DNA from 3 places in the Peribacillus sp. NPDC056705 genome. Region 3 is predicted to be linked to each of the others. Evidence: riboswitches for the same ligand, from Rfam matches in the RefSeq annotation. Region 3 holds a riboswitch; each other region holds the start of a gene.
The links. A riboswitch is a leader RNA that binds a small molecule or an ion and turns the genes downstream of it on or off. The one in region 3 is predicted to bind S-adenosylmethionine.

Region 1: it holds a riboswitch for S-adenosylmethionine, as region 3 does, so the genes downstream of both, ACFRAK_RS01860 (methionine ABC transporter ATP-binding protein) here and ACFRAK_RS24860 (5-methyltetrahydropteroyltriglutamate--homocysteine S-methyltransferase) in region 3, are expected to answer to the same signal.
Region 2: it holds a riboswitch for S-adenosylmethionine, as region 3 does, so the genes downstream of both, mtnK (S-methyl-5-thioribose kinase) here and ACFRAK_RS24860 (5-methyltetrahydropteroyltriglutamate--homocysteine S-methyltransferase) in region 3, are expected to answer to the same signal.

Annotation. Positions count from the first base shown of each region.
Region 1 covers NZ_JBHTYI010000001.1:390,697-401,624, forward strand. The annotation lists gene ACFRAK_RS01820 (3-hydroxyacyl-CoA dehydrogenase/enoyl-CoA hydratase family protein) at 1-811, shown strand, start outside; gene ACFRAK_RS01825 (acetyl-CoA C-acetyltransferase) at 882-2,060, shown strand; gene ACFRAK_RS01830 (acyl-CoA dehydrogenase family protein) at 2,128-3,915, shown strand; gene ACFRAK_RS01835 (arsenate reductase family protein) at 4,057-4,413, shown strand; gene gcvH (glycine cleavage system protein GcvH) at 4,508-4,891, shown strand; gene ACFRAK_RS01845 (toprim domain-containing protein) at 4,984-5,349, shown strand; gene ACFRAK_RS01850 (thioredoxin family protein) at 5,353-5,661, shown strand; SAM riboswitch class I at 5,794-5,899, shown strand; gene ACFRAK_RS01855 (O-acetylhomoserine aminocarboxypropyltransferase/cysteine synthase family protein) at 5,999-7,309, shown strand; SAM riboswitch class I at 7,427-7,539, shown strand; gene ACFRAK_RS01860 (methionine ABC transporter ATP-binding protein) at 7,693-8,727, shown strand; gene ACFRAK_RS01865 (methionine ABC transporter permease) at 8,720-9,388, shown strand; gene ACFRAK_RS01870 (MetQ/NlpA family ABC transporter substrate-binding protein) at 9,404-10,240, shown strand; gene ACFRAK_RS29810 (YuzK family famiily protein) at 10,405-10,545, shown strand.
Region 2 covers NZ_JBHTYI010000005.1:4,802-15,729, forward strand. The annotation lists gene ACFRAK_RS08500 (pyridoxal phosphate-dependent aminotransferase) at 1-250, opposite strand, end outside; gene ACFRAK_RS08505 (carbon-nitrogen family hydrolase) at 350-1,132, shown strand; SAM riboswitch class I at 1,204-1,357, shown strand; gene mtnK (S-methyl-5-thioribose kinase) at 1,436-2,638, shown strand; gene mtnA (S-methyl-5-thioribose-1-phosphate isomerase) at 2,653-3,699, shown strand; gene ACFRAK_RS08520 (LCP family protein) at 3,856-4,743, opposite strand; gene ACFRAK_RS08525 (lmo1851 family serine protease) at 4,861-6,318, opposite strand; gene deoD (purine-nucleoside phosphorylase) at 6,593-7,297, opposite strand; gene ACFRAK_RS08535 (YozD family protein) at 7,531-7,701, opposite strand; gene ACFRAK_RS08540 (hypothetical protein) at 7,877-8,584, opposite strand; gene ACFRAK_RS08545 (ATP-binding protein) at 8,720-10,486, opposite strand; gene ACFRAK_RS08550 (YozE family protein) at 10,501-10,743, opposite strand.
Region 3 covers NZ_JBHTYI010000039.1:20,691-31,618, forward strand. The annotation lists gene glpK (glycerol kinase GlpK) at 1-37, opposite strand, end outside; gene ACFRAK_RS24845 (MIP/aquaporin family protein) at 59-883, opposite strand; gene ACFRAK_RS24850 (glycerol-3-phosphate responsive antiterminator) at 1,110-1,652, opposite strand; gene ACFRAK_RS24855 (hypothetical protein) at 1,816-2,244, opposite strand; SAM riboswitch class I at 2,411-2,512, shown strand; gene ACFRAK_RS24860 (5-methyltetrahydropteroyltriglutamate--homocysteine S-methyltransferase) at 2,784-3,887, shown strand; gene ACFRAK_RS24865 (hypothetical protein) at 4,033-4,560, opposite strand; gene ACFRAK_RS24870 (CaiB/BaiF CoA transferase family protein) at 4,803-5,903, opposite strand; gene ACFRAK_RS24875 (amino acid permease) at 6,148-7,632, opposite strand; gene ACFRAK_RS24880 (M4 family metallopeptidase) at 8,075-9,700, shown strand; gene ACFRAK_RS24885 (SET domain-containing protein) at 9,986-10,387, shown strand; gene ACFRAK_RS24890 (hypothetical protein) at 10,754-10,928, opposite strand, start outside.

The DNA of each region.
Region 1 (10,928 bases), on a different contig from region 3:
CATCGGAAACCAAGGAAAGAATTTCTGTGTAGGCGCCAATATTGCAATGATGCTGATGGAAGCGCAGGATGACAATATTCTTGAACTCGATATGGTCATCAGCCAATTCCAAAAGGCGATGCTAAAAATTAAGTACAGTGCAGTTCCCGTAGTGGTTGCCCCGTTTAATATGACACTTGGCGGGGGTGCAGAAGTGTCACTTCCGGCAGCGCGCATCCAGGCAACGACTGAAACATATATGGGATTAGTGGAAGCTGGCGTAGGGTTGATCCCAGGCGGCGGCGGGACTAAAGAACTTTATGTGAAGACGTTGAAGAATATGCCGAAGGGCGTTGACTTCGACTTACAGAAAGTGGCCAACCAAGTATTTGAAGCGGTCGCCATGGCAAAAGTTTCGACATCAGCCGAGGAAGCGAGAGAGAATAATTTCCTTAATATAGCTGATGGAATAAGCGTGAATGCGGATCATCAGCTATATGATGCGAAACAGGCGGTACTTTCCATGCATGAACAAGGTTATACCGCTCCAGCCCGCACAAAGATTCCTGTCGTAGGTGAAACTGGATATGCCACACTCCTATTAGGGGCGGAATCCATGCGCCTTTCAGGATTCTTATCAGATCATGACCTTGTCATAGCCAAAGAGCTTGCATACGTCCTGGCAGGAGGAAAACTCCCATTTGGCACGGAAGTAGATGAACAGTATATCTTGAACCTAGAAAAGCAGGCATTCCTAAAACTGATTTCGACTCCGAAATCCCAGGCAAGGATGCAGCACATGCTTGTTAAAGGTAAACCGCTCCGTAATTGATGAATAGATGATATGGCAAAAAACGAAGATTAATAGATCGATAGCTTAAAAATGAGTAAGGGGGATCCTCATGAAAGAAGCGGTAATAGTAGCTGGAGCAAGGACTCCGGTAGGAAGAGCGAAAAAAGGTTCTCTTGCTAGTGTACGTCCTGATGATTTAGGGGCTCTTGTTGTAAAGGAAACGTTAAAGCGGGCAGGGGATTATGAAGGCACCATAGATGACCTGATTATCGGTTGTGCAATGCCTGAAGCGGAGCAAGGATTGAACATGGCGCGTAACATTGGGGCATTGGCAGGATTGCCTTATTCAGTACCGGCCATAACGATTAATCGTTACTGTTCAAGCGGGTTGCAAAGTATCGCTTATGGAGCGGAAAGAATCATGCTCGGCCAAAGTGATACAGTCATTGCAGGCGGAGCGGAGTCCATGAGCCTTTTGCCTATGATGGGCCATGTAACACGTCCGAACGCGAGGCTTGCGGAAACGGCACCGGAGTATTATATGGGCATGGGTCACACTGCTGAAGCCGTTGCAAAAAAATACGGCATTTCCCGTGAAGATCAAGATGCATTTTCTGTTAGAAGTCATCAAAAGGCTGCTAAGGCCATTGCAGAAGGAAAGTTTTCCGATGAGATCGTACCGGTTGAAGTGACCCTCCGTTCAGTGGGACCAGATCTTAAATTAAAGGAAAAGTCATTTGCTTTTACACAGGATGAGGGCGTTCGTCCAGGTACGACTGCTGAAGTGTTGAAAAAACTGAGACCTGCATTCTCTGTTACAGGATCCGTAACAGCAGGGAATTCATCACAAACGAGTGATGGTGCAGCCGCTGTCATGGTCATGGATAGGGAAAAGGCCTCTTCATTAGGGATGAAACCGATGGGTAAGTTCCTTTCCTTTGCTGTAGCAGGAGTACCGCCTGAAATTATGGGCATCGGACCGATTGCAGCCATTCCTAAGGCTTTGAAACTGGCAGGTCTTGAGTTATCGGATATTGGTCTATTTGAATTGAATGAAGCCTTTGCTTCCCAATCCATCCAAATCATTCGTGAGCTCGGATTGAATGAAGAGATTGTCAATGTAAATGGCGGAGCAATCGCTTTAGGCCATCCACTAGGATGTTCGGGAGCAAAATTGACATTAAGCCTGCTTCATGAAATGAAGCGCAGAAACCAACAGTTCGGAGTCGTGACAATGTGCATCGGCGGCGGAATGGGTGCTGCTGGAGTATTTGAATTATTGGCGTAATCCCACGCCTACCGGAATCTCATGCTTCCGGCGGGCTTACCATCTTAAATACTTAGGAGGAAATAACATGTCAAATCAAACTACAGGTAACCTCATTAAAGGCGGAGCCTTTTTAGTGGAAGATATTACGTATGATCAAGTGTTTACACCGGAAGATTATTCTGATGAGCATAAAATGATCGCCAAGACTGCGGAAGATTTCGTAGTGAATGAAATTCTGCCGCAGGTTGAACATTTAGAAAACCATGAATTTGACCGTTCCGTTAAATTACTGAAGCATGCAGGAGAAATTGGTTTACTTGGTGCTGATGTTCCTGAGGAATACAGCGGATTGGGTCTTGATAAAATCAGTTCGGCATTGATCACGGAAAAAATGGCGCTTGCAGGCGGGTTCGGAATTACACATGGTGCACATGTAGGTATCGGATCTTTGCCGATCGTATTATTCGGGAATGAAGAACAAAAGAAAAAATACCTCCCTTTACTGGCGACAGGTGAGAAGATTGCTGCGTATGCCTTAACGGAACCAAGCTCAGGTTCAGATGCCTTGGGAGCAAAAACGACGGCGAAATTGAATTCGGAAGGAACACACTATATTTTAAACGGTGAAAAACAATGGATTACAAATGCAGGTTTTGCAGATGTCTTCTGTGTATACGCCAAAATCGACGGCGAACAATTCTCGGCTTTCATTGTTGAGCGTGATTATAAAGGCGTATCAACTGGCGCTGAAGAAAAGAAAATGGGAATCAAAAGCTCATCAACACGTACATTAATACTTGAAGACGTACATGTACCAGTCGAAAACCTTTTGGGTGTAGCCGGAAAAGGGCATGTCATCGCTTTCAATATCCTGAATATCGGCCGCTATAAATTAGGCGTTGGTGCGGTCGGCGGATCTAAACGTGCCCTTGAGATTACAGCTGCTTATACGAATCAACGTCAACAGTTCAAAACGAAAATTTCCGATTTTAACTTGACGAAAGAAAAACTTGCAACAATGGCCGCTAAAATTTATGCTGCAGAAAGCTCTGTATATCGCACCGTTGGCCTTTATGATCAAAGACAAAGCAAATTGACGGATGAGCAAGTGAAAGATGGGAAATCAATGGCGGCCGCAGTTGCTGAATATGCCATTGAGTGTTCATTGAATAAATTCTTCGCTTCCGAAGTATTGGATTATGTTACGGACGAAGGCGTACAGCTTCATGGCGGTTATGGTTTCATGCAGGAGTATGAAATTGAAAAAGCATATCGCGATTCCCGTATTAACCGGATCTTTGAAGGTACAAATGAAATCAACCGACTGCTTGTCCCGGGAACTTTTCTGAAGAAAGCACTTAAAGGGGAATTGCCGCTTCTTCAAAAAGCCCAAGGCTTGCAAGAGGAATTAATGATGATGATGCCGGAAGAGCCTGGCGATGAGCCACTGGCACAAGAAAAGATGCTTGTTAGGAACGCTAAGAAAATCGGTATTTTGGCAGCTGGCCTAGCGGCACAGAAATACGGCAAAACTCTTGATCAAGAACAAGAAATCCTCTCAAACATTGCCGATATCGTATCCCTTGCCTATGCAGCTGAATCCGTGGTATTGCGTACGGAAAAAGCTATTGCAGCTACAGGCCTGGAGAAGAACAAACAAAAAGTGCTTTACACTGAAATCTTCGTTCAGGAAGCTTTCAATGAAATAGAACAGCATGCAAAAGAAACGTTAATTGCGGTGGAAACAGGCGATACTCTTCGAATCATGCTTTCGTCGCTCCGCAAGCTGACAAGACACAATCCGATCAATGTCATTGCGAAAAAACGTGAAGCCTCCGTAAAGGTGATCGAAGCGGAAAAATATGCTCTATAAGCAATGAATCAGAATCTGTAAAGGGAATGCCCGTAAAGGCATTCCCTTTATTTCCTTTGATGAAATCGCAACGGAAATTCAAAAGATATTTCGTTGTATTGCGTGCTGAAAACGGGTATTCTATTGATAGGTGGTGAAATGATGGGCTTAACATTATATTGGTACCCAAAATGCGGCACATGCCGTAACGCGAAGAAGTGGCTTGATAATCATGAACTGCAATATGAAGCGATCCATATAGCTGAAAATCCGCCTTCGCGAACAGAAATAGAAAAACTATATAAAATCAGCAATTTGGAATTGAAGAAGTTCTTCAATACTAGCGGTCAAAAATATCGGGAGCTGGGCTTAAAGGATAAGCTGAAAGAAGCTACTGAAGCAGAGATGCTTGATATATTGTCCACGGATGGCATGCTTCTGAAAAGGCCGATTGTTACAGATGGCACTAAAGTGACGGTAGGTTTCAAAGAAGAGCAATTCGAACAGGTTTGGAACTGAAATTTCACAAAATATTTGGTTAATTCCTTACTTAAACACACTATCTACCTTATAATGAAATAGATAAATAAGATGTACATATGGAGGGTTAATAATGACGACAACACCAAAAGAACTTCGTTACACTAAAGAACATGAATGGGTCAAAACGGAAGATGGAACAGTGCGCATTGGGATTACAGCTTTCGCACAGTCCGAGCTTGGGGACATCGTATTCGTTGAGCTTCCGGAAATCGGCGATGAATTGAAAGCGAACGAACCATTTGGAAGTGTTGAATCCGTTAAGACCGTTTCTGAGCTTTATGCACCTATCAGTGGCAAGGTTGTTGAAGTAAACGAAGATTTAAGTGACAACCCTGAATATGTAAATGAGTCTCCTTATGAAAAGGCATGGATGGTCGTGCTTGAACCATCTAATAGCAATGATATTGAAAACTTGATGAGCGCCGAAGAGTATGAGAGTTTAATCAACGGTTAAAAAGAAGGAGAGGGGGGACTGAATAGGCCTGCTCTCTTTTTCATTTTATACAGCGGCAGTTGCGCACATAATTCATGAGATGGAGTGATGACATGGAGTGGGGCGAATTCGATAAAGTGATCATTGTAGAAGGCAGTTCCGATAGAAGAAAAGTTGCCTCCGTTTTAAATGAAGATGTGGAAATAAGATGTACAAATGGGACCATATCATTAACTAAGCTGGATGAATTAGTGGATGAATTGATGGATCGTGATGTTTATCTCCTTTTTGACGCAGATGAATCAGGAGAAAAGCTGCGGAAGCAGTTCCGAAGGGAAATGCCGGAAGCGAACCACCTGTATATTAATAAAATGTACAAAGAAGTGGAAAGCTCACCCGAACATCATATCGCAACTGTGCTACTATCTGCCAATATGAATGTGAAAATGAAATTTTTAAGTCAAAGGGTGAACGACTAATTGATGCAGGAATGGAAAGAAGAAGAGTGTAAGCTTGCTGTTGAAAATGGGGAAACCTTTTGCTTATATTTATATACGCCTTTATGCGGCACTTGTCAGGTCGCCTCCAAGATGCTGACGATATCCTTGGAGCTGTTCCCGGAATTGAAGGCAGGCAAAATGAATATGAACTATGTCCAAGCAATTGCCGAATCATATGAAATCGAAAGTGTGCCCTGTTTATTGCTTTTCAAAAAAGGAAAGCTGCACAAAAAAATATATGCCTTTCAATCCGTTCCTTATTTGTACGGATTGCTTAAGGAAATCAGCTAAGAAACCAATCAGAGCCGTGGTTGGTTTCTTTGTTGCGGACATTTGAATTAAACAAAGAATATTCTAACAATTAATTGACTGATTTATTCTAAAATGATATATTTTGAATTAAGTAATGGCAGAATTTAATAGTTCTTATCAAGAGTGGCGGAGGGACTGGCCCGACGAAGCCCGGCAACCGGTATAATTTTATATACGGTGCTAATTCCAGCAGAGTGTTGGCTCTGGTAGATGAGGTGTGTTCTTGAGACCTCTTCTTGTTGAAGTGGTTTTTTTGTTTATAAAAGGCCAGATATCATATAATTCCAACTAAATCCATAGAAAAAGGTGAAACCATATGTCAGGGAAAAAGTTGCGTTTCGAAACATTGAGTGTTCATGGCGGTCTGCAAACTGATGAAACAGGTGCCCGTGCAGTTCCTATCTACCAAAGCAATGCATACTTGTTCAAAGACACCGACCATGCAGCGAATTTATTTGGCCTAAAGGAGAATGGCTATATATATACACGGCTTCATAATCCCACGGTCAGCGTTTTTGAGGAAAGAATGGCCTTATTGGAAGGTGGCATCGGCGGATTGGCAACAGCAAGCGGAATGGCTGCCATCTCACTTTCAATCCTGAACATTGCCGCTGCAGGTGATGAGATTGTTTCAGCCTCTACATTATATGGCGGTACGTATAACCTTTTTGAAAATACTCTTCCTAAATATGGAATCAAAGTGAAGTTCGTTTCTCCCGATGATCCTGAAAATTTCAAAAGGGCGATTACGCCAAGAACTAAAGCCATTTTTGCCGAAACGATCGGTAATCCAAGTTTGAGGGTGCTTGATATTGAAGCGGTGGCGAAAATCGCCCATGAAGCCGGCATACCTTTAATCATTGATAATACCTTTGCAACACCATATCTTTGCAGACCAATTGATTTTGGCGCGGACATCGTCATCCATTCCGCTACAAAATGGCTTCTGGGAAATGGAACGACACTAGGCGGTGTCATCGTGGATGGAGGGAAGTTCGATTGGAACTCGCCAAACTACCCTGGCTTCACGGAGCCTGACCCAAGTTACGACGGTCTGGTATACGCCGAGGCAGTTGGACCTGCCGCATTCATAACGAAAGCCCGAGTCCAGTTACTTCGTGATTTAGGCCCTGCGCTAAGTGCCCAAAGTGCATTCCAGTTTACGCTTGGACTTGAAACGCTGCATGTAAGGATGAAAGAGCATCTATCAAACACCAAGTCTGTCATTGAATATTTAAAAAACCATCCTGCCGTGACTTGGGTTTCGCATCCTGGTGATGAGGATCATCCCGATAAGGCCCTTGCGGATAAATATTTGCCTAAGGGAGCTGGATCTGTCGTGACTTTTGGAATACAAGGTAATCGCGAAGCTGGGGCAAAACTTATCAATTCGGTGGAATTATGGTCCCATGTGGCGAATGTAGGGGATGCGAAGAGCTTGATCATCCACCCAGCCAGTACGACCCATCAACAATTGAATGAGGCGGGTCTTGCGAAAGCGGGTGTAAGTGCCGATCAAGTCCGTTTATCAATTGGGATTGAAAATGTAGACGACTTAATAGAAGATTTAGAGCAGGCAATTGAAAAAGCGACGAATATCGTCTCCTTGACTTCCAAAACGCTTTAAGCAAAGTTCCTGTTCATCCTTGAACTAGAAATAATATACATTGCGCTCCTTTTTTATCTATGATAAAATTTCTCCATACTAAAGAACTTAATGATGTACAAATATTCTATATATTAGCTCTTATCAAGAGAGGTGGAGGGATGTGCCCGATGAAACCCGGCAACCGACAAGGAGATTTCCTTGGAAAGGTGCCAATTCACACAAAGTTTAATTACTTTGGAAGATGAGAGAAAGGCCTGTTTCTTCACCTGCCTTTCTGCTCATGCAGAAAGGTTTTTTCTGTTTTAATGGGGAAAACATGTGCATGATATGAGAAACAGACTAATAATGTAAAGAAATCAACTAAGTTCATAGGTTTTATTGGATAAAAGAGGTGAGGATTAATGATTACATTGACGAAAGTCAGTAAGCTGTTCCGAACAGGAAAAGGAAACAGTGAGACGATCAAGGCTGTAAATAATGTGAATGTTGAAATAAATAAAGGCGAGATTTTCGGTATCATCGGTTACAGTGGAGCGGGGAAAAGTACTTTGATCAGAATGCTCAATGGATTGGAAACTCCTACAGAGGGATCCGTTGTGGTGGCTGAGAAGGAAATTTCAAAAATTAAAGGGGCTCAGCTCCGTAAGGCCCGTCAAGAAATCAGCATGATTTTCCAACATTTCAATCTATTATGGTCAAGGACCGTTCAGGAAAATATTTCTTTCCCATTGGAAATTGCAGGAGTTTCTAAAACTGAACGAACCAAGCGTGTGAACGAGTTGATCAAGTTAGTCGGACTGGAAGGCAGGGAAAAGGCCTATCCTTCACAATTAAGCGGAGGGCAAAAGCAAAGGGTGGGAATAGCCAGGGCTCTGGCAAATGACCCTAAAGTGCTGCTGTGTGATGAAGCGACATCTGCCTTGGATCCACAGACTACCGACTCCATACTCGAATTGCTTGTTGACATCAATCAGCGCCTAGGATTGACGATCGTCTTGATAACACATGAAATGCATGTAATACGTAAAATCTGTCATCGCGTCGCCGTGATGGAAAACGGGCAAGTTGTTGAACAGGGTCCTGTCCTGGATGTTTTCAAGAATCCTAAAGAACAAATGACAAAGCGTTTCGTGCAGCAGGTAACTGAACCAGAAGAAACGAAAGAAACGATGGACCATTTGCTCGAACGTTATCCTGCAGGCAAAGTGATTCAATTGACCTTTGTAGGTGATCATGCAGAAAGCCCGTTGATCACCAAGCTTGTACGTAACTTCGAGTTGGATGTCAATATCGTTCAAGGTAAGATATCCCAAACAAGAAGCGGTTCATATGGAACATTGTTTATCCATCTTGATGGCACAGAGGATGAAATGCTCCGCGCAATCGAATTCATTAAAGCACAGCAAGTAGGCGTGGAGGTGATTACTCATGCTTGAAGAATTATTGCCGAATATTGATTGGGAAGACATTATTGAAGCAACGAAAGAAACGCTATACATGACAAGCGTCTCTGTAGTGGCAACCTTTTTTATAGGCATAATATTAGGATTGATCCTGTTCCTGACAGGGAAGGGTAATATGTGGGAAAACCGGGTAATTAACGGGGTCATGAGTGCTATCGTTAATATATTCCGTTCGATTCCATTTCTTATTTTGATCGTGCTGCTCATTCCTTTCACTAAGGCACTTGTCGGTTCCATGATCGGAGAGAACGCTGCATTGCCGGCACTTATTATCGGTGCAGCCCCATTTTATGCGCGTATGGTTGAAATCGGCCTGCGTGAAATCGATAAAGGTGTAATTGAAGCCGCTAAATCCATGGGGGCAAAAACGAGCACGATCATTTGGAAGGTCCTTCTTCCAGAGTCGATGCCTGCCCTTATTTCCGGGATTACGGTAACATCGATTGCATTGGTTGGATATACCGCAATGGCCGGGGTCATCGGCGCAGGCGGACTTGGTAATCTAGCCTATTTGGAAGGCTATCAAAGAAATCAAAATGACGTTACGCTTGTGGCGACTATCGTTATTCTAATTATCGTCTTCATAATTCAAATTATTGGAGATGTGATTACATCTAAATTGGATAAAAGATAAAGGGAGATGAATAGGATGAAAAAGTTTTTAGGATTTGCATTAATTTTAGTGTTATCTATCGCTTTGGCTGCTTGTGGAAGTGAAAAGGATAAAAGCGGCGGTGATACAGAAAAAGAATCGAAAAAATTAGTTGTAGGGGCATCCAATGTTCCGCATGCTGAAATCCTTGAGGAAGCTAAGCCGCTTCTTAAAGAAAAAGGAATCGATTTGGAAATCGAAACATTCCAGGACTATGTTTTACCGAATAAGGCGTTGAATGATAAGGAATTGGATGCTAACTATTTTCAGCACATTCCTTACTTAGAGTCGCAAATTAAAGAAAATGGATATGATTTCGTCAATGCTGGGGGAATCCATATCGAGCCAATAGCACTATACTCTCAAAAATATAAAAGCATCGATAAACTTCCTAATGGAGCAACGATCATTTTGAGCAGCTCTGTCGCTGACCATGGACGCGCTTTATCCCTGTTGGAAAAGAATGGCCTCATCAAGTTGAAAGAGGGCATCGATAAAACGACAGCTACAACGAAAGACATCATTGAAAATAAGAAAAACCTTAAATTCGACGCTGAATATGAAGCGGCATTACTTCCAAAAATCTATGAAAGCGGCGAAGGCGATGCTGTTTTGATCAACTCTAACTATGCAATCGACGCTGGCTTGGACCCATTGAAAGATTCAATTGCGATTGAAGATTCCGAATCACCTTATGTGAATGTCATCGCTGTAAACAAAGGCGATGAAAATAAAGAAGAAATCAAAGCGCTTGTAGAAGTGTTGCATTCTAAAAAAATTCAAGATTTCATCCTTAAGGAATACAAAGGTGCAGTTGTACCGGCGGATAAATAATTCAAGAATGGCGGCCTGATTTAATTCAGGCCGTTTTTTTATGTTTAATCATGAAAGTGAAGGGTATAGAGGTAATGAAGGCATTAAAATGATACACAAATTTGAAAGGATGGTTCACTATCAATACTCTGGATTTAAATGTAACAAGCGAAATGGAAAAGGCGATGCAGTCTTCACATGGGATTGGCTACAGTGAGTACAGTAGAAACTTAGACCTCCGTATCGAGGTTGAGAAAGAACGGGATAGGGAACATGTAAAGTGCAATAAAATGGTCCAGAACCTACAACGCAAAATTCACGGATAAGCATATAAAAGAGTTCTTTAAAAGATCGGTCTGTAGAGGTAAAATGGAAAGTGGTCCATAAATAAGGGTTGCCTTATTGGATAAACTTACATAGTGCCTGGCAGTCCGATTTTTTCTTTTTAAAGCGGAACGTTCATACCTTGCAATCGAATTCTTTGAGCATATATTAATAAGGATGAAGATTTGCTGAATAATAAGATAATTTTAACAAAAACTAAAATAAGTATAGATATGCAGTAAACAGGCCATATCTGTTAGTATTGTAAGAATAGGACGGGTTTTAAACATGACGGAAGTGAAAACCCCTATCTATTTAGTTGATTCCAAATTGGATTTGTTATAAAATTGGAATGAGAATAAAGTGAGAATGCTTTTACGTAAAA
Region 2 (10,928 bases), on a different contig from region 3:
AAAAGACGGCGGCAGCATCTTTTAAATATTGATGTCCCCGGAATGGCGAATATTTATGATTAATCGTTTTTTCAGCAGCCGACTGCAAACTTTTCACGATATGTTCTGGCGTCGGCTGATCAGGGTTTCCCTGGCCTAAATTAATGACATCATGTCCTTGCTCCGTTATTGCATTGACTTTTGCGACTAGTGAAGCAAAAAACTGCTTGGGCAGGTCCTGAAGCTGGCCGGATTTTTCGAATTGCAACATTTATACACCTTCTCTGAAATTTCTTGAAATTCTAGTCACAAATGATATATGTTTATCATAGTCTTGTAAAGCATTTTTTACATGTGGAGGTTTTAATCGATGAAATGGAAAATAGCTTGTATTCAAATGGATATAGCCTTTGGTCAACCGGATATCAATTTTCAGGTTGCAGAACAATGGTTGGAAAAAGCAACACGGTCAGAACCCGATATCGTCATTTTACCGGAGCTTTGGACAACAGGATACGACTTGACCAGGTTAAATGAGATTGCTGATCACGAGGCAGAAAAAACGATTGAATTTTTAAAAACACAGGCACAAAAACACCAAATTCACATCATAGGCGGTTCCATCGCGAAAAAGACAAGCAAGGGAATCTATAACACGATGATCATCATCGATAAACATGGGAATCTCATTAAAGAATATGATAAGCTTCACTTATTTCAGTTAATGGATGAACATCATTTCCTGCAGCCAGGAGAAAAAGATGGTTTATTTACTCTTGATGAAAAAATATGTGCTGGATTCATTTGTTATGACATCCGTTTCCCTGAATGGCAGCGTGCCCATACCGTTCAAGGCGCCGAAGTTCTATTCGTAACGGCGGAATGGCCAAAGCCGAGACTCGATCACTGGAGAGCCTTATTGATTAGCCGTGCCATCGAGAACCAAGCCTATGTTGTAGCCGTTAATCGTTCAGGTTCGGATGTCAATAATACATTTGCTGGTCATTCCTTGATTATTGATCCATGGGGGAATCTCATTAGTGAAGCCGGAGAAGGAAACGAACTCTTGACAGGCACCTTGGATTTCAATAAAGTTACGGAAGCCCGAAACAAAATACCTGTATTCGAAGATCGCCGCCCTGATTTTTATTAATTTACCCATTGACAAACTATTCAAAAGGTTGTTATTATTTTCCCGAAGATTAAAATTTCAGAAAACATTTACTCTTATCAAGAGCAGGCTGAGGGATAAAGGCCCTATGAAGCCCAGCAACCGACTGTAATACCATTGTGAAATGGGGCGGATTCACCGCCGGATTATAAAATCCACAGAGCACGGTGCTAATTCCACCAGAATTCATTTTCTGGAAGATAAGAGGTCCGAAGCCAAAACTTCTGCCTCTTTCTATATGAAAGAGGCTTTTTTATTCTTATTTTGATTCTGGAGGGAAAAAGAATGACTCAAAACCATTCAAATTTTAAGAGATTGACAAACGAAACAGCTATAACCCTTGCAAAAAAACTTGGGTTGGTCAATGCGGATGCAAGTTTAAAGTGTAAAGAAATCGGCGATGGAAACTTAAATTATGTTTTTCATGTTACAGACATGCACACAAATAAAGGAATAATCATCAAACAAGCGGTCCCTTATGCCAAGGTACTTGGTGAAAGCTGGCCGCTGACATTGAAAAGGGCTGCCATTGAAGCGAATGCGCTGATTCATTTCAAAAGTTATTGCCCTGAATTCGTACCGCAAGTCTATTATTCGGATGAACAGCTTGCCATCACGGTCATGGAGGATTTATCGCACTTGAAAATCGTTAGAACAGGATTGATCGATGGCGATTCATATCCATTGCTTTCACAGCATATTGGTGAGTTTGTTGCTAAGACGGCATTTTATACATCCGATTATCATCTAGAACCATCTGCGAAAAAGGAAGTGGCCCGACATTTCACGAATCCAGAACTCTGCAAAATCACTGAGGTCTTTATTTTCACAGATCCATTTTTTGAGGAACTCCCAGGAGACTTCGAGGTGGAATTGACTGATGCCGCCAAAATTATCTGGAATGATCAAGAAGTGATACTTGAGGTCGCTAAGCTGAAACAAAGCTTTGAAACCGAGCAGGAAGCCTTACTTCATGGAGATTTACATACTGGAAGTATATTTGCAAGTGAAACTGAAACAAAGGTTATTGATCCGGAATTCGCTTTTTATGGACCCGTTGGTTTTGACCTTGGTCAATACACCGCCAACCTTCTCTTCCAGGCAGTCACACGCAATGGCGCTGGAAAGGAAGAGATTTTCACACACCTTCATGAATTTTGGAATGCCTTTGAAGAAACTTATACCGACTTATGGGAAGGTCAAAATAAAAGCCCATTCCGCCATGTGAAAGGTTATCTGCCTTACTTACTGACAAAATTCAAAAAAGATGCCTTCGGTTTTGCCGCCTGTGAACTGATTCGGCGAACCATTGGCCTTTCCCATGTTGCCGATTTAAACGTCATTGAAAATAAAGAGATAAGGATTGCTGCCAAAACGGCAACGTTGGAAATTGGTGCATTTTTAATTAAAAAACGGGAGGAATTAGATGTTCCAGCTGTCATTGAAGCGTTGAAGCAACGTACACTGCCATCTTATTCAACCATTTAAAAGGAGCCCTGCACATGACTACACTAGCACCCTTACCCTATTCGGTACACTGGGATGATACCCATATTACATTATTAAATCAACAAGCCCTACCTTCCATAACTGAATTTATTGAACTTCATTCAGTTAATGATGTATATGACAGCATTTTGACATTAAAAGTTCGCGGTGCGCCAGCAATTGGACTGACGGCAGCATTTGGTGTTGCACTTGGTGCCAAACAGGAAACAACCGCTGAATTAGGGGATTTCAAGAGAAATGTAACGAGGCATATTGAAAAACTCGCCTCTTCAAGGCCAACTGCAGTAAACCTTTTTTGGGCGTTAAGGAGGATGGAGAACACCTTGCATGCTGCGCAAAGCATTTCAGCTGCAAAGGAAGCACTTGTATCGGAGGCTAAAGCCATCTTTGCTGAAGATGAAGAAATGTGCAGGAAAATCGGGGAACATGGTTTATCCTTATTCACTAGAGGAGATTCCATACTAACCCATTGCAATGCTGGGGGAATTGCCACAGCTCGGTATGGCACAGCCTTGGCTCCTTTCCACCTGGCTAAAGAAAGGGACTTTCCGTTAAAAGTATACGCATGTGAAACCAGGCCTGTCCTGCAAGGTGCGCGTTTGACGGCTTGGGAATTGATGCAAGCGGGGGTTGATGTCACCTTAATTTCAGATAATATGGCTGCACATACGATTCACCAGAAACGAATAAATGGAATTATCGTCGGGGCAGACAGGATTGCGGCTAATGGAGATACAGCCAATAAAATCGGGACATTGGGATTGGCCATATTAGCCAAGCACTTTGGCATCCCCTTTTATGTGGCCGCACCATCAAGCACATTCGACCTTTCCATCGAATCAGGCACATCCATCCCGATCGAAGAACGGAATGAAGCGGAAATCACCTCCATTCAAGGTGTAAGGATCGCTCCGGAAAACGTGAAGACTTTCAATCCAGCCTTTGACGTTACACCAAATCATCTTATTACGAGCATCATTACCGAAAACGGCATCATAACACCGGATTTCAATAAAAACATTCCGCATTTTGTTAATTGATCCAGGTTCCTTTATTGGTGATAAAAAACGAGAAGGATTTTTATCCCTCTCGTTTTTTATAGATGATTATGAATATTCTTACGAGGTCTATAATACAATAATTCAAGTGAATTCGAACATATTCACTTAATATAAGGTTGTTCATAATAGTTCTTATTATTTTGAAAAGAACTCCTGAAGTGCCTTTTTATTTTTAGTGAAATCTATTTGCAAAACCGCTCCGGACTGGGGATATATTTCATCTTTAAAGCTCCCTTCCACTGGAACCCTTAAGGTTTCGACGGTGTCCGGTGTATGGAAGAAGGCTTTTGGACCCATTTCCATTAATGTTTTCAGACCAATATCTGTATCCAGGTACGAGAGTCCTTGTTCGATGATACTAGGAAGGGCTGCCATCCCTTCGAAGGATGAGATTTGATTTACGAAAGCTGTTTTTAATTGAATCATGACTTCTTGTTGACGCTCCACCCTTCCAAAATCACTTTCATCGTCATGCCTAAAACGGACATATTTCAATATTTCCTCACCATGTAAAACATTTTTGCCAACACTTGCTTGAATGCTCATATCATCAATGATTTCCTGATCTACATTCACCGCTACCCCCTCAGGGGCTAGTAAATCGACCATTTTCACAAATCCCTGGAAGTCGATTACCGCTACATGATCGACCTTGATATCGAAGTTCTCCTTTATGGTTTTCTTAAGCAGTTCCCTTCCACCATAATAATAAGCTGCATTTATTTTGTTATATCCTGACTTATTCCCGGGCATTTTCACATAACTATCACGCATGATGGAAGCCAGCTTCAGTTTCTCCTGCTCAGGAAAGTATTTTGCCAGGATAAGCACATCTGATCGAGATTTTTGCTCTCCCCTTGTATCAACACCAATTAACAGAAATGTTTTCACGCTTTCCTGGTCGTCTTCTTTGGTTAGTTTTTTATCCGAACCTGCATTTCCATTTTGTTTGGGTAAAGGGGCATAGGTGCAGCCTGCCAGAATCAAGATCAATAGGTATATGAATAATACCTTTTCTTTCATTGCCTCACCTCATCGGAAAATTACCCCTATCATCTGTCTAATACTGGAATTTTATGCATTTAACGACAAAAAAGCCTGCCAACGATAATCGCTGACAGGCTTTTCGGGCATAATCATTTATTTAATTTCTTTCTTTAATACTTCTACTGCCTTTTTCACTTGTGTGTCGTTTTTAAGGATCTTCTCGCGGATGACCTGCATTAATTTCACGGTAGTATCATCTTTAATTGTCCCAGTTTCTTTAATTTTTTGTTCCTTCTGGAACGCTATGACCGCATTCGTGGTTGCTTCATCAAAAAATCCATCTATTTTTCCTGGATCATGGCCTGCTACCTTCAGCATCTCTTCAGCAGCTTTCACTTCACTCGAAGAATCGGATGCTTTCAATTCCTTATCAGGTGAAATGTACGGAAGGCTGGCATAATCAGGAAGCTTTACATTAATATCCGGCTTGATCCCTTTTTTATGAATCCAATTGCCTTCAGGAGTCAACCATTTAGCTGCCGTATATTTAAAGTTAGATCCATCCTCAAAGTCTTGGGCAGTCTGAACTGTCCCTTTCCCAAATGACTTGACACCGATCAATGGAATGTCCGCAGACTCACTGACTGCCGCTGCAACGATTTCAGAAGCACTGGCACTTCCGTCATCAATCAACACGACTACCGGGATTTTCAGTTCTCCATCATTCTTCGATTTATAGACATCTTTTTTCCCGCTACGCTCCTCAACTTGAAGGACCACTTTCCCATTAGGTATGAACAGGCTCGCCATTTCTATTGCTTGGTCAAGAAGTCCCCCAGGGTTTCCGCGCAAATCCAATACGAGACCCTTCATATCCTTCTTCGACATTTCTTCAAGCGCCGTTTTCAGCTCTTGGACTGTATGTTCGGAAAAACTGGTCACTTGAATTTTTGCAACTCCATCATCAAGCATTTCCGCATATACCGTTTCAATCGGAATTGTATCCCGTTTAATGGTGAGCTCCATCGGTTCCGGCTCACCAGCTCTTGAGATTGATAAATTCACTTTCGTTCCCTTTTTGCCCCTGATTTTCAAGACAGCTTCAGAAGAGCTTAGTCCTTCAACGCTTTTACCGTTCACACTTAAAATGATATCATTCGGTTTTACCCCTGCTTTTTCTGCTGGGGACCCTTTTATCGGTGAGACGACCATGATTTGTCCATCCTGCTCCTGAATCTCGGCACCGATTCCTTCAAAAGATGAAGAGATGCTCTCATGGAAACTCGATGCTTCCTTTTTATCCATATAAGCAGAATAGGGATCATCCAATGATTTGATCATTCCATTTATTGCCCCGTCAACCAGCTTATCTTGATCAATCTCTTCATAATAGTTGTCTTTTATCGTATCGTATGTAGAATACAGCTTTTCAAATTCCGAATGTTTATCCGGTGCTAATGACTCTACTTTTTCATCTCCAAAGGTCAAGGCTATTGTAGTAATCCCTGCAGTTAGAAATATGACTAAGAAAATTCCCATTATGAATGTAAACTTCTTTATTTTAATGAATTTCCCTGCCTCTTTTGGCTGTTTTTGATTTTCTTCTTCCACTGAAGCCTCACCACTTTCATTCTTCATGACGATATAACGATTTCATTCCTATTTTATCAGCTTTCATGCCAATCGAAAAATAATAGTTATCAAAAATAACAATTTATGACCATATGTATTTTTTCACCGCTTCGCAAACGTTAATATACTGAAAGCTCCAAGGGCAACAGCCAGTTCCCGACATAATAAAAATACGGATACCAAGGAATAATTGAGCCTGTATCCCAACCGTCATTTTACGGCATCACTTATTCCTGGTAACCCGCCTGACTTATCAATCCTTGATAGCTGCTTCCAATGCCACCTCAACCATTTCGTTAAAAGTTGACTGGCGCTCATCCGACGTCGTTTCCTCACCGGTTAAAATGTGATCGGAAATGGTTAATACAGATAAAGCTTGGCGGCCAAATTTAGCGGCAAGCGTGTATAGGGCAGCTGATTCCATTTCTATTGCAAGTATTTGGTATTTTGCCCATTTTTCCAATTCACTATTATCGTTATAAAACTGATCGGCCGTAAATACATTACCGACCTTCAATTGCAAGCCCTTAGCCGTGCCGGCGTCATAAGCTTTTCTTAATAATTCGAAATCTGCGGTTGGGGCAAAGTCCACCCCTCCGAAAGTCATGCGGTTCATTTGGGAATCAGTCGAAGCACTCATGGCAAGGATCACATCCCTGACTTTTACATCTTTTTGAATCGCTCCTGCAGTTCCCACACGAATCAGCTTCTGGACATTATAGCTATTCATCAATTCATTCACGTAAATGGAAATGGATGGAACACCCATGCCAGTACCTTGTACTGAAATTCGTTTCCCTTTATATGTCCCTGTATATCCAAACATGTTTCGAACTTCATTATAAAGTTTAGCATCCTCTAAAAATGTTTCAGCAATATATTTTGCACGCAATGGGTCCCCTGGCAGTAAGACCGTTTCCGCAATTTCATTTTCTTTTGCACCAATATGTACGCTCATACGACTATGTCCTCCTTAACTTGTGGTTGAAATGATATTCAAAAACTACTATACCATATCAACCACAAGTTAGGAAAATTGAACCTTATCCTAGAACTTGAAAAACTGGAAATCACGAAATGACTTATGGCACCCTTACTCTAAACCGCAAACAAAACGGCGGAGGTCCGCCGTCTTTTTTTAATCGTTAATAAAATTAAGGGAAAGGAAGCTGCTAACCGTCTTATGACCGGTTACTCATCGACTTCTTCATCAATTATACATTTTTCTAGAAGATATTCGAATGTGATGTCAGCAAGATCTTCAACTTCAGCTTCTGATGGAAGATAGCCCCGTCTTATCAATTCTTGAAAAAAGAATTCCGCTATCTCTTCTGTATCAATAAAAACCTCAATTTCTCGCAAATCATCGCCCCCTTATTTAAAGGTCTATGAATGTGTAGAGACAAATATACCAATAAGGCAACCCATAATGGAAAATCATATGAAGTGCCTAAAAATATCGTCCATTTCTGTTCAATTTGAATGGAAGCTTCTATAGGGAATTTGGAAATTGCCCATTAAAAGTTGGGGATACCTTTCACTTCGTTTGCTTCTTTTTATGATCTGGATAAATTTCCTCTGCCGCTTTTTCAATTTTCGCAAGGGCAATCTTCATAATATGGCGGTATTCATCATCGCCAAAATGTTCGTAGAGCTTACAATAATCATTATATAAATCCAACAGTCCATCAATCATTTCCTTTTTTTCATTTTTTGTCATTGTCATATCTCGCTCACCTTTACCAGGGTTGTTTTGTTTAGCAATGATAGCAAGCTCATTTTTCTTTTTAGGAAGTAGCAGACCCAACTTTTTTATAATTCCATCTGCACGTTTAGCATCGGCTATCAAAGTCAGTTCTTCTTCATGCGCTTCAAGCCATTCACCATCTGAGATTCTTGATAACTCATAGATTACATCCTCCCAGGCATTTTCCTTATAGCGCCAAATTTCCGTTCGATAGCCGATAATCTTGAAATAATCCTGTTCATATCCATCCACTTGGACCAAGTCACCTAATAAAAATTTATATTCAATATCGATCTGTTCTTTTGGATAAAGGATTTCTCCTTCATATTCATCTATCGATTGCAATGTTTTTTCGATATATAGGCCTTCACTATAGTTCACTTCATACACATAAGCACCATCGAGAAATTTCACATCGGTTATATTCCCGACTGTCCCATACATTGTTATTACGACTGTATCGCCTAATTTGAATTTCGGCTGTTTTTTTTTGCCCATAAGAGACATCCCCCAATATGGTCCTTATCGTTTGATTAGTAAATTATATGCACAAACAAACATGGAGGTTAATGGAAATGGGAGGGCATTTTGCTCAATTAGCTTCAAGGGCACTGCAACCAACCAAAAACCGCCTCATTTAATGAGACGGTTCGTAGTGGGGATGATGAGGGTCACTTTCGTTCCTTCGTCGCGGACGCTCTCCATTTGGAGTTTACCTTTTAATTCCTCCATTATCTGAATACACGTCGCCACACCTAATCCATTCCCATCCGGTTTGGTGGTGTAAAAGGGCATACCGATATTTTTTAAATCCTCGGGACTGATGCCTTTTCCATCATCGCTGATCACTAATTTCACATATTGGGACACGGAAGTCTGTTGCAGTTCAATCTGCCCCCTTGCTTCGATGGCTTCACAAGAATTATTCAAGACATTCAAGAGAACCTGCCTTAACCGGTTTCTGTCCGAATAAACAAAGATGGATTGTGCCACTTCATTAATTATTCTTACATGATAACTCGGATTTGAGGGAGTATATGTATCTAAAATTTCTTCAAGGAAATCCTTTAAATCGAATTTCTCCCATTCCAGTTGATGCGGTTTTGCCAAATCAAGAAGTTGTGTCACGAATACATTGACCCGATCCACTTCATGAAGCATGACATCACTATATTTTTCTATTAATGTTGTATCATGATCCTGGCTCTTCAATAATTGGAAAAAGCCCTTTATTGTCGTCAACGGGTTCCTGATTTCATGGGCGACACCGGCAGCAAGCTGGCCAACATATTTCAATTTTTCCGTTCGGACGATTTCCTTCTCACGATCTTCTATCGTTTCCATCATTCTTAGAAAGGCAAGGTTCAATTTTTCCATTTCCTCGAAGCTTCTTTTGTCGGAAATGATGAATTCCTTTCCTCCAATGAAATCCTCTGTCGCTTCTACAAGTTCTTGAACTGGCCGTACGATGGTCTTTGTTAGTAAATAGACAGCCAGAATGATAGAAACTAAAACGATGCTGTAGATTGTCAGGTACCGTGTTAATAGGTCATTCAAAGGTTGAAACACCTGTTTCTTATCAGCACCCACAACAACAAACCATTTATTCTCCGTTTCTGCAATCGTATGGACAGGCTGGATGGAATATATTTTTTCACCATTCTCCGAACTGTACAAATCATCCGACAACGAAGCTTCCATCAGCTTCCCTTTCGTTAATCCCAATTCTTTCAAGGCAGAACCCTGCATGAGGCCATGCGGGTCTTTTTTCGAAATCAAGATGCCTTCTTGATTGATCATGAAAAAGTTCACTGGATATTTATCGCTGATTTCATTAGCCTTTTTCTCCATCATCTCCCAAAGCCCTTTTAATCGGAAAGCTGGAGATACGACTCCGATCATTTTCCCTGCATCATCATATACTGGCGCACTTAGAACCATTATGGGTTCTGAGAATGCCCTGGTTTTATAAACGTCTGAAAGGAATTCATGACCTTCTATGGCCTCTTTGAACCATATTCTCTTCGCGAGGTTGTCCCCGATCATTTTATTAGATGTATCTGCAATGACATTGCCTTCCATATCCAAATGCAAAACACCGTAATAATTTCCTTTTGCATCAATAAACTTTCTTAGTTCATCTGACTCCTCTTCTCTTGAATGGCCAGGATTGATGATTACCGAATTTGCACTCATAAACTTCACATCACTGACCCGTTCGTTCAAATAGCTATATGTTTCATTTACCATATTCAGTGAACCTGCATTCAGGGCATTTCTTGCTTCCTTCTCCAGAAGGGAACGTTGTGATCCATAGGATATGATTCCCAATATCAGAAGAGGCACACTTGCAATAAGTAAAGAAAAAAGCAAAATTCGGGTTTGAAGGCTTTTAAACATCCTTCCGATCCTCCCTATTCCTGATCTCCCAATAAGAGCCCTTCTTCTATTTGGACATACTGTTCCCAAGCTTGATCGAATACGGACATACTTTCGAGATAGTCTGCATTCAATTCTAAATAACTGCTCAGTTCATTATAATCTGTCGATTGTTTTGGGAAACCATGATCCTCATAGGCATGATTGGCAAATTTAGTGATAGCATCCATTTCCTTCGGTTGTCGAAATTTCATTAAATATAAATAAAATGGTCTCATTATGTCGAGCCCCCCTAAAATAACTATGATTTCTGCTTTAATATATCGGAAACTTTCGCTTCCGTCCACTTTTTTAAAAATCAATTTGGTTTTTTCTTCCTCATTTTAAGAAGTTCATGATTTTTCAACACAAAATGCATTCGTTATATTACGGAATTACACTTAGATATCGTACTCATTCCATA
Region 3 (10,928 bases):
TTGTTCCTTGATCTAATGATAAAATGTATTTTTCCATTGTGTATGCCCCTCCTTTTAATTAACTGGCAATATTTCTGCTTTCCATTTCATGTGACTGTTTTTTACCAAATGCATAGGCTAATATCAATAGTACCAGGCTTGTACCCAAAACAGACCAAAATCCTGCTGTTATTTCTCCCATAAAGAACGCTTTATAACAAACGGCACCAAGTGAACCCCCAATAATCGGTCCAACGACCGGAATCCATGAATAGCCCCAATTCGAATTGCCCTTGCCCGGTATCGGCAGCAAAAAGTGAGCGATGCGCGGCCCCAGATCGCGGGCCGGGTTAATCGCGTATCCTGTCGTTCCGCCAAGTGACATCCCGATCACGACAATCAATAACCCGACAGCGAATGGGTTTAGACCCTCCGTAAAATGATTGGCACCTATAAATAATAAACCAAGAATAAGGATGAAAGTTCCAATCATCTCACTTAATAGATTTGAAAATGTGTGCGGGATTGCAGGAGATGTCGCGAACACACCAAGCTTCGCTCCTGGATCATCCGTAGCTTTCCAGTGTGGCAAATAGTGCAGGAATACTAGAGTTGCTCCAAGGATTGCGCCAATCATTTGGGCAACGATGTAACCAGGCACATCACTCCAAGGAAATTCCCCAATAATGGCAAACCCCACTGTGACTGCCGGGTTTAAATGCGCCCCGCTTATGGAGCCCACTGCAAAAACACCCATGGTAACAGCCAATCCCCACGCAATCGTGATAACGATCCAGCCGGCATCTTTTGCATAGGATCCCTTTAAGGATGAACCAGCCCCAATGCCTGCTCCGAATAAAACCAATATCATCGTACCTAACACTTCTCCCCAAAATGGAGTCATGAATAAAACCCCTCCCCTGATAATTTTTTAAACCTTGCCAACAAATAAAGGAGATTCACAGCAGAACTATCCTCATAATATAAATTATGAATAGATCTGTTGTGAATCTCCTAGTCTCCGTCACATCTATTAACTTGTACTGTAAAATATACTTGTTTATGAAAACGCTGTCAATAATTTGTGAGGAATTTATCTATTTTTCTGTATTTTTTTTCAATTTCCCCTATTAAACGATATCCCATAATTCAGTTTTGGAAGTGGTGATTGACGATGCTCCAGCATCGAGGGCATTCAGGACTTCATCCGAAGTACGAATGAGGCCGCCTGCAAAAATCGGTGTCTGCAATCGTTCCTTCACTTCTTTTATCATCCATGGCATGGCGCCCGGCAATACTTCGATATAATCCGGCTTGGTTTTCTGCACCAGCTTATAACTTTTCTCAAGCGCATGTGAATCTATTAAAAAGATTCGCTGGATGGCAATGACCCCCTTTTGCTTCGCCTTCAATATAACGTTTGATTTAGTCGAAATCAGCCCATATGGATTATATTCCTGACAAATGAATTCTGTCGCGTACTCATCACTTCTTATGCCATGGATCAAATCGACATGGTATATCATTTTCTTATTATGCTGCTTTGCCATCATACTTACGTTTTTCAATTGTGATATATGCAAATCAAGAAACACACCTATTTCATAGGAACTCTCTAAAAATCTTTCGAAATCCTTCATGCTTGCTGAAGCAGGCAAAATCTTCTGATCCATCATTATCCTCCTCATTCCCAGAAAAACTCAAAACTTCAAGTCATTTAGTATATTTTAAAGAGCTTGATTTATCAAACACATTTTTTATGACCCATATCACCATAACACTATCATACCTGGCACTCCCTTTATAGTTTTCGGCTAAGGATGTATGTAAACTCGATCATAAAGTAAGTTTCATTTTCAATGCACCTTGGACGAGTTCATACGATTTAATTGTGCCAACGGGAATTTTTCTCACGATGTTCCAGGCATTAACATTCATTTTGATCGTTCTTTTTTCAAATTCAAAAAATGGCGGTCTGTTAAATATCCTTTGGTTGATGAATTTCCTGTCAATTGGTTCCATTTCCACTAATTCAAATAAAATCGTTCTTTTTTCCACAGAAACCGGTTTTAATGTAATCCGGAAAGCTACGTTTTTCTTAAACATCATTTTTTTCACTTCCGTCGTTCCGGAAAGCACGATATGTTTTGGCGTAATCTCGACTTTAATATCCTGACCATCTGATTTCCTTCTTATGATTTTCTCTATCATGGCTTCAGTTAAAGTTATCGTTATGCCATTTTTGAATGGACTGAATGTACTCATCCTTGCATTCCCCCCCTGCCGCTCATATGAATCTTCGGTTATAGCATATGCCGGGTTCCCTGATGTAGTAACACATATCAATAATCGGTATATTCAAAATCTTCCACCTTCAACCCTTGACCTTTATAAAAACTACCTGTATAGTCATAATTAATTTAATAGACAACTCTTATCCAGAGAGGTGGAGGGACTGGCCCTTTGATGCCTCAGCAACAGACTGATCATGTACTGTGCTAATTCCAGAAGTGTAAAAACTTGAAGATAAGAAGAGTGTATAGCTTGGTTGCCAACACCTCTTCTTATTTTTAAGAAGAGGTTTTTTATTTTTGGCTCTTTTCGTAAAGATTGTTGTTTTTAAAATGAAACGATTTAAGGTTGATCGGAGCGGAAGTGCGAGACTCCTGCGGGAGCAGCGGGACAGGTGAGACCCGCGGAAAGCGGGCATCTGGAGGGGAAATCAACCACACCTCACTACTTGGTAAATAGCAACAAAGTATGCGAAAACAGCCTTATTTTTAAAAGGAAAGAAGGAATGCAACATGTCCATCACATTAACGAAAGCACCATTCAGGGCCGATCACGTCGGAAGTTTATTAAGACCAGAACGTTTACATGTTGCCAGAAAGCAATTTAAGGAAGGTACCATTTCAGCAGAGCTGCTTCGTGAAGTTGAAACCGAAGAAATCAATCGGATTGTCGAAAAACAAATTGAAGTTGGATTGGAAGCCGTGACGGACGGTGAGTTCAGACGTACATGGTGGCACTTTGACTTCCTCGAACATTTAAATGGAATCGAGGGATATGTGACTGAAAAAGGGCTCACGTTCGATGGTGTGGAAACAGAGAGATATAACGTTCGCAATACCGGGAAGGTTTCATTCAATCCTGACCATCCTTTCATTCGTGACTTCATTGAATTGAACAAAATCGTGAACGGACGCGCCGTTGCCAAGCAAACCATTCCCAGTCCGAATCAATTATTTGCTGTAGGCATTCATAATGAAGACATCTACCCTGATATTGAAGACTATGCAAATGATATCATCAAAGCATATCAGCATGCTTTGAAGGCCTTTTATGAAGCTGGTGTGCGTTATCTTCAATTGGATGATGTATATATTGCCAGACTTTCAGCTCCGGATTTCCAGTTCAAAGATGGAAAATATACGAGGGAACAGTTAATCGATCTTGCACTTCGCGTAATTAATGGCGCATTGGAAGGCAAACCAGAAGACCTTGTCGTCACAACACACCTATGCCGTGGGAACTACCAGTCGACTTGGGCATTTGAAGGAAGCTATGCCCGTATCGCCCCAACTTTATTGGCTAAAGAAAAGGTGGATGGATTTTTCTTGGAATATGATGATCAACGCTCAGGGGATTTCAAACCATTGGAATACATTCCAAATGGCGGTGCACAGGTCGTACTGGGTGTCGTCACTTCAAAAAATGGGGAAATTGAAGACAAGGAAGCTGTTAAGGCACGCATTAAAGAGGCCTCGCACTTCGTTCCTCTCGAACAATTATGCTTAAGCCCGCAATGCGGCTTCGCCTCCACCCATCACGGCAACAAGCTGACCGAAGAACAGCAATGGGAAAAGCTGAAATTCGTCGTTGATGTAGCAAAAGAAGTATGGGAATGATTTTTTAGCGGAGACTTTACTCCATTCGAACAATCTAATCGGCATCAATATAAGCGTGCCGATTAGGTTTATAATAAAAAACGTAAAAGACATTCTTCCAAAAATCCGAGAACAAAAAAAGAACGGCCACCAGCACCTCCCTTTTTTACTTGCAGCTATCATCATCATCATCCATTTTCTTCACAAATATATCATCCGTCACCCTATCTTCCAGCTTGTTCCTCAAGGCCAATTCCGCAGCCTTCCCATCACTAGGCGACCCGTCCGAGAAATACATCGGAAACAACGAGAAGAACATAACATAGAAAGAAAAATAGATGAATTGATACCAGACCACCGAGCTGTCCAGGATATCCTGATACACTAAGCTATAGATGATCAGCATGCTGACTAAATTAAAGATAGCCCCTCCTAAATAGATCAGCGTATTCGTCAATCGATTATCATGTTTCAATCCCTTGAACTCGCAAGTCCCATTCCAAAAATAATATTTCCTCACCTCTATGTTCCGAAAGGCGAAAAGCTTATTGCCACAACCGATCAAGATTTTCTTTTCTGATCCCCCAAAGATCGTGACAAAAAAAATATGCCCGCTCAAATGTATCAGCGTAACGATCGGCATGATCAAAAAAAAGGAAAATAGAAATTTGATGATATCAGAGAGACCAAACATGTTTATGCAACCCTCCTTACCTGAGCAATTTCCTACTAGATGCTACTCTGATACCCTGCCCACATTCGTTATAACTAGTAAATTTTCACAGTAGCGATATATCGCTTACCACAAGTCTATTGTTCTCCTTCTGCTTAATCCGGGTTGTTTCCAGGTTTTTGGCCTGACTCCAGCTTAATTCAAAGAAACAGGCTACCTCCTTCCGAAAAAACTCGGAAAATTGATAGCCTTAACATCTTCATTTATCGATTGGGGGTGTGAAGAATTTCTGCGTTGTTTTGTCCTGGCCTCAAGCCTGCATGTTTATATTCAGGGGTGAAAACCGATGTTTTGATCGGGCAAGCGATTTGCTTCTGGACATTTCCTTTTCCGTCCGGTACCTCGACGATCATTCCCCTCTCCTTCAATTGGGGGTGTTCGGCCGCTTCAGTGAAGGTTAGAACTGGTTCTGCGCAGGCTTCGAAATCAGCGAATATTTCCTGCCATTCATGAAAATCCCGTTCAAGGAAAGCCAGTCGGACGGCCGTTTTAAACCTGATTCCGCTTTCTTCATCACTTTTGGTGCTCAGTTCATACAATTCGGGTGCACCGATCGCTTCACATAATGCTTTTCGAAAAGGGGGCTCTAGGCTTCCTACCGAAAAATAGCGTCCATCCTTCGTTTCGTAAAAGTCATAAAAGGATCCTCCGTTCAACATCAGTTTTTCTGGTTCAAGCTCGAGGCCCCCTTGTAAATTCAGGGGTGCGGAGATGGCATTCAACGCAAAACTGCAGTCGGTCATGCTGATGTCGATGGCTTGGCCGAATCCCGTTCTTTCCCGGTGAATGACTGCAGATAATATACCGATAACAGCATGCAGGGATCCTCCGGCAAGATCTGCTATTTGGGTTCCGTTTTTTGCCGGGCCGTCCTTTTTTGTACCGGAATAGCCTGATAAGCCTGCAATCGAAATATAATTGATATCATGTCCCGGTCGGTCTTTATAGGGACCGGTCTGGCCGAAGCCCGTGATGGAACAGTAAATCAGCTTCGGATTGATCCATTTTAATGCCTCATATCCTAGCCCTAGGCGTTCCATGACACCTGGACGGAACTGTTCAATGACGATATCGTATTCCTTCACTAGATTTTTTACGGATTCAATGGACTCAGATTGTTTCAAATCAAGTGTGATCGACTTTTTCGATCGGTTAAGATATTGGTTCACACCCCATGAATCCGTTGCTCCCGGCCTCTCTACCTTCAAAACATCCGCTCCTAAATCCGCTAGCATCAAAGTGGCAAATGGGCCTGGCAGTAACGTTGAAAAATCCAATACTTTTAAATGAGTCAATAATGTCATCAGCCGTGCACCTTCCCTTTCCATTGGAAATAGTAAAAGCTTTCCCCGTCGTTCAGTACATGCAATTATGCAGAGTTTACGATTATCATATAACATCGCCTGTCATTTTTGTATAAATTTCCATTTAATAAAAATAAAAATCCAGGAATCAGCTTCCTGGATTTGGTTAATGAGCCTATAGAACACAAGTAAAAGCCGGACAATTTAAAACTACATTGTCCGGCTGATTTTACTTTAAGCTTGTTCATTCATATTTTTTGTCAAAATCAAATTCTACTTCATCAATTTTAACGAATTTAGTTTTTCTTACCAGTTTATAGCCAAACCATAGACCAAGGAAAAGCGGGATTCCCAGGTATGCAGCTATAACACTTCCCCAATCGATGTGATCTGAGAAAAATGCTTGGATATTTTGGGACAGGATGACAATCATGCCAATTAAAATGGCAAAGATCGGTCCAATCGGAAACCATAATGCCTTATATGGCAGCTTCTCCAATGAATGGCCTTGAGCGATGAATGCTTTCCGGAAACGGTAATGGCTGATGGAAATGCCGAGCCAAAAGATAAATCCTGTAATTCCAATGGCATTCATTAACCAAATATACACTTTACCATCCCCGAATATGGAAGCTAAAAAGGCCAGCATGCCGATGGAACATGTCAAAACCATGCCTGCAACCGGTACTCCGCGTTTATTAAGTTTTGCAAAAATGCGCGGTGCTTGTCCATCTTTTGCCATTGAGTATAACATACGCGTTGATGCATATAGGCTTGAGTTACCTGCAGATAATACCGCGGTTAAAATGACGGCATTCATAAGCGAAGCGGCAAAGGCCACTCCAGCCTTTTCAAAAATGAGCGTGAATGGGCTTACCATGACGTTATCACCTTGTAAACTTGAGTTCGTATAAGGGATAAGCAGCCCTATAACAAATATTGCAAATACGTAAAAAAGCAAGATTCTCCAGAAGACACTCTTAATGGCCTTCGGTATATTCCGTGCAGGATCTTCACTTTCACCGGCAGCCACACCAACAATTTCGGTACCTTGAAAAGAAAAGCCAGCCGCTATGAACACGATGAAGACACCCATGAACCCACCCGGGAAAGGAGCGTCATCGACGGTGAAGTTTTTAAAACCTACTGCTTCGCCGCCCATAATGCCGACGATCATTAGCAGCCCGACGATTATAAATATAACGATGGCTGTAACCTTTATGAAGGAAAACCAATATTCCCCTTCACCATATCCTTTAACGGATAAATAATTCAAAAGGAAAATGAGCACCAAGAATGATGAACTCCATAACAATGATGGACTATTCGGAAACCAGAATTTCATGATCATTGTCGAGGCTGCCAACTCTGCCGCTATCGTCATCGACCAATTGAACCAATACGTCCATCCCAAGGCAAAACCAAATGCCGGATCGACGAATTTCGTTCCATAAGTACTGAATGAGCCGCTTGTCGGCATAAAGGCTGCCAGTTCCCCTAAGCTCGTCATCACAAAGTAAACCATTGCCCCAACTAAGGCATATGCAAGTAATGCGCCGCCTGGCCCAGCTGTATGGATGGCTGCCCCGCTGCTAAGAAACAGCCCGGTGCCAATAGCCCCGCCAATGGAAATCATCGTTAAATGGCGGGATTTTAAACCGCGTTTTAGTTCTTGTCCTTCTTGCTGCGGAGGATGTTGAACGATGTCATGTTCTTGTTTTGGTATCATAATTTTCATCCCTTTCTATATAAGCGCTTTCATATATGGGAAATCCATTTAATAAATTTTCCTATTTCATAGACTTTCAAATAGATCTAATTTACAATTCGAATTCCTTTTCTGAATATATGCAATTTTCATGCCAAATTTATAAAACGCAATATTCAACAAATAAACAAAAAAAAACGCCCTTAATAGACAAAATATTTTGCACTTTACGCCACATTTTTTTGCACATTATGCCATGTTTTTTTGCACTTTTATTCATTTGGTTCAATTTACATACATTCCAAATATTACTATAAGAATATATTCAGAGAATATTTCTTTCAAAAACCATTTTTCTCCATTTTATTCCTTTAAATGTCATATTTTTTGCGAGTTTTCTCCGTTTGTGAATAATATGAAACGATGTAAAAATGAGGTTATTCTCATGAAGGAGTTGAGTGTTATGAAAGGTAAGGTATTTTTAGGAACTGCACTATCTCTCGGTCTATTATTTTCTGCTATTCCCCATCAAGAAGCTTTAGCGGCAAAAAATGTGTTAAGTGTTGAAAAGTACAATAAGCATAAGGATTCGCTAGAATTCAAGTCTGGGAAACTTACGGACCCATCAAAGCAAACTGCAGAAGATATCATTCTTACCTTTTTTGATGAAAACAAAAAGTCTTACAAGCTAGAAAAACAAAAGGCGAAAGACTCCTTCACAATCCAGAAAGAAAGCAAGGATGAACTAGGCAATACCGTTCTTAAATTGCAACAAACCTATAAAGGCGTCCCTGTATGGAATTCGACACAAGCAGTATTGATTGACACTAAAGGTGTACTGACGGTCGTGTCCGGTACGGTTGAAGCCAATCTAAACACGAAATTAGGGAAAAAGGCTAAAAAAGGCATCAGTAAATCCGAAGCTATCAAAATAGCTGAAGCGGATCTTGGGTTCACTCCTGCCTACGAACAATCACCTGAATCCGACCTATATGTATACGCAAATGAAGGCAAGGCCGATTATGTATATAAAGTCAATTTGAAGTTCTTAAGTCCCGAACCAGGAAATCATAATTATTTCATATCAGTCAAAACAGGTAAAATCCTGAATAAATTTAATTCACTAGATGAAGTGACGGGGACCAATTCCGTCGGAACGGGCACCGGCGTCTTAAACAATACCGTGTCATTGAACACTACCTTATCCAACGGCCAATACTATTTACAGGACAATACACGCGGGAAAGGCATCTATACTTATAATGCCAATAACCGTTCAACATTGCCTGGTACACTCTTTTCCAACAAGACAAATGCTTTCACTACTTCTACCGATAAAGCTGCGGTTGATGCCCATAATTATGCAGGTAAAACCTATGATTATTATAAATCCACGTTTGGACGGAACTCTTATGATGGAAATGGAACCAGCCTGAAATCGACCGTTCATTATGGCTCAAGATATAATAATGCATTCTGGGATGGCACCCAAATGGTTTACGGTGATGGAGATGGCACGACGTTCATCCCACTGTCGGGCGGTCTGGATGTCGTTGCACATGAACTGACGCATGCCGTGACTTCCTCGGAATCGAACCTTACCTATCAGAATGAATCCGGTGCTTTGAATGAAGCGATTTCTGATATTTTTGGCACGGTCGTCGAATTCAAGAATCAAAGTGACAAAGCCGATTATTTGATCGGCGAAGATATTTACACACCTAACATTTCCGGTGATGCACTTCGTTCAATGGCTAATCCTACATTGAATGGTGACCCTGACCATTATTCGAACCGCTATACGGGAACCGGTGATAATGGCGGAGTCCATACGAACAGCGGAATCATCAATAAGGCGGCCTATTTGATCTCTGCAGGCGGAACTCACCATGGCGTGAGCGTATCCGGGATTGGCATCGATAAACTGGGGACCATCTTTTACCGGGCAAACACGGTTTATTTAACTTCCTCGTCGACATTTTCACAAGCCAAAGCGGCAGTCGTACAAGCGGCCTCTGATTTATACGGTTCTAGCAGTGCAGAAGTCACAGCTGTCAAAAATGCCTTTACAGCTGTCGGTGTGAATTAAGGGATTTACCTATATGACCGACACCTCCCTAGCTTGTCTTCTAGCGGAGGTGTTTTTTTATTGGAATGGATATACGGGGCTATCCCGATTACTTCAGCCGTTCGCTACCTTTTTTCGTTCCTCATGTGAAGAATTCCGTCCCACGGTACCGGTAGATCCGCAATAAAAAACAATCGTGCCGTTTGTTAAAATTGATTAATTCCGTAAAATAGTTGCTTTTCTTCTTATTAACTGTCAAGCTTAGATGATCTGGACTATATTGAATAGAACAAGTAGGTGACGAAAATGATTGAAGTTAAAACTTCCACACTCAGTGATGGTGAGTTCAATAGAGGCGTATTCGCAACACGAGACATTAAAAAGGGTGAGCTTTTGCATGAGGCGCCTGTCATTGCTTATCCGAACGAGGAGCATGTTTTCATAGAGAAAACATTGCTGGCTGATTATGCGTTTGAATATGGTATTAACCATACTGCCATGCTTTTGGGTTATGGCATGCTGTTTAATCATTCTTATACACCCAACGCTACGTATGACATAAACTTCAAGAATCATACGTTTGATTTCTTTGCTTACACCGACATAAAAGCAGGAGAAGAAATCCTGATTAATTATAATGGTGAAGTCGATAATGAGGATCCGCTTTGGTTCAACAAAGAAGATGACGGTGAAGATGAAGCTGAATGATCATTGACCATTCATGAAAGCACTTGTACTTTAGAAGACCTTTTCAAGGTCTTCTAAAGTAACGGGTGCTTTTCCTTTTACTGCTGGATATTAAGCAATTAAAAAAGCCCCCTTTTAGCGGGGACAGTTTGATGACAAAAGAAGTTCGAAATGCTCTCACCCCGAACCATGATTTATACGAATGAACCCTCTATGTGCGAACCCCTGACTAGCCAAGCCAGACGCTTGCTTTGATGAGGCTTGGCAGATAGTCGGCGGAACGGGAGCGGATCAACTAGAACTTTTTCAAGAAAAAAATGACTGTAAACTAGTTTTTCTCTAATTTACAGTCTTGTCCCATTAAAACTTTTAATGGGTTATTTCACCTTAACGTACGGATGGATTACTTGATTTTGTTTTGGTTATTGATTGGAATTGGCCCTTAACCTTATCGATGGTTTCCGGTGTGGCTAGGGACTTTATTTGACTCATGGTTTTTTCACGGGTTTTCTTATTGCGCATTAAAAATGCGGCTGCTCCTATCAGGACTGTTCCAAGCATT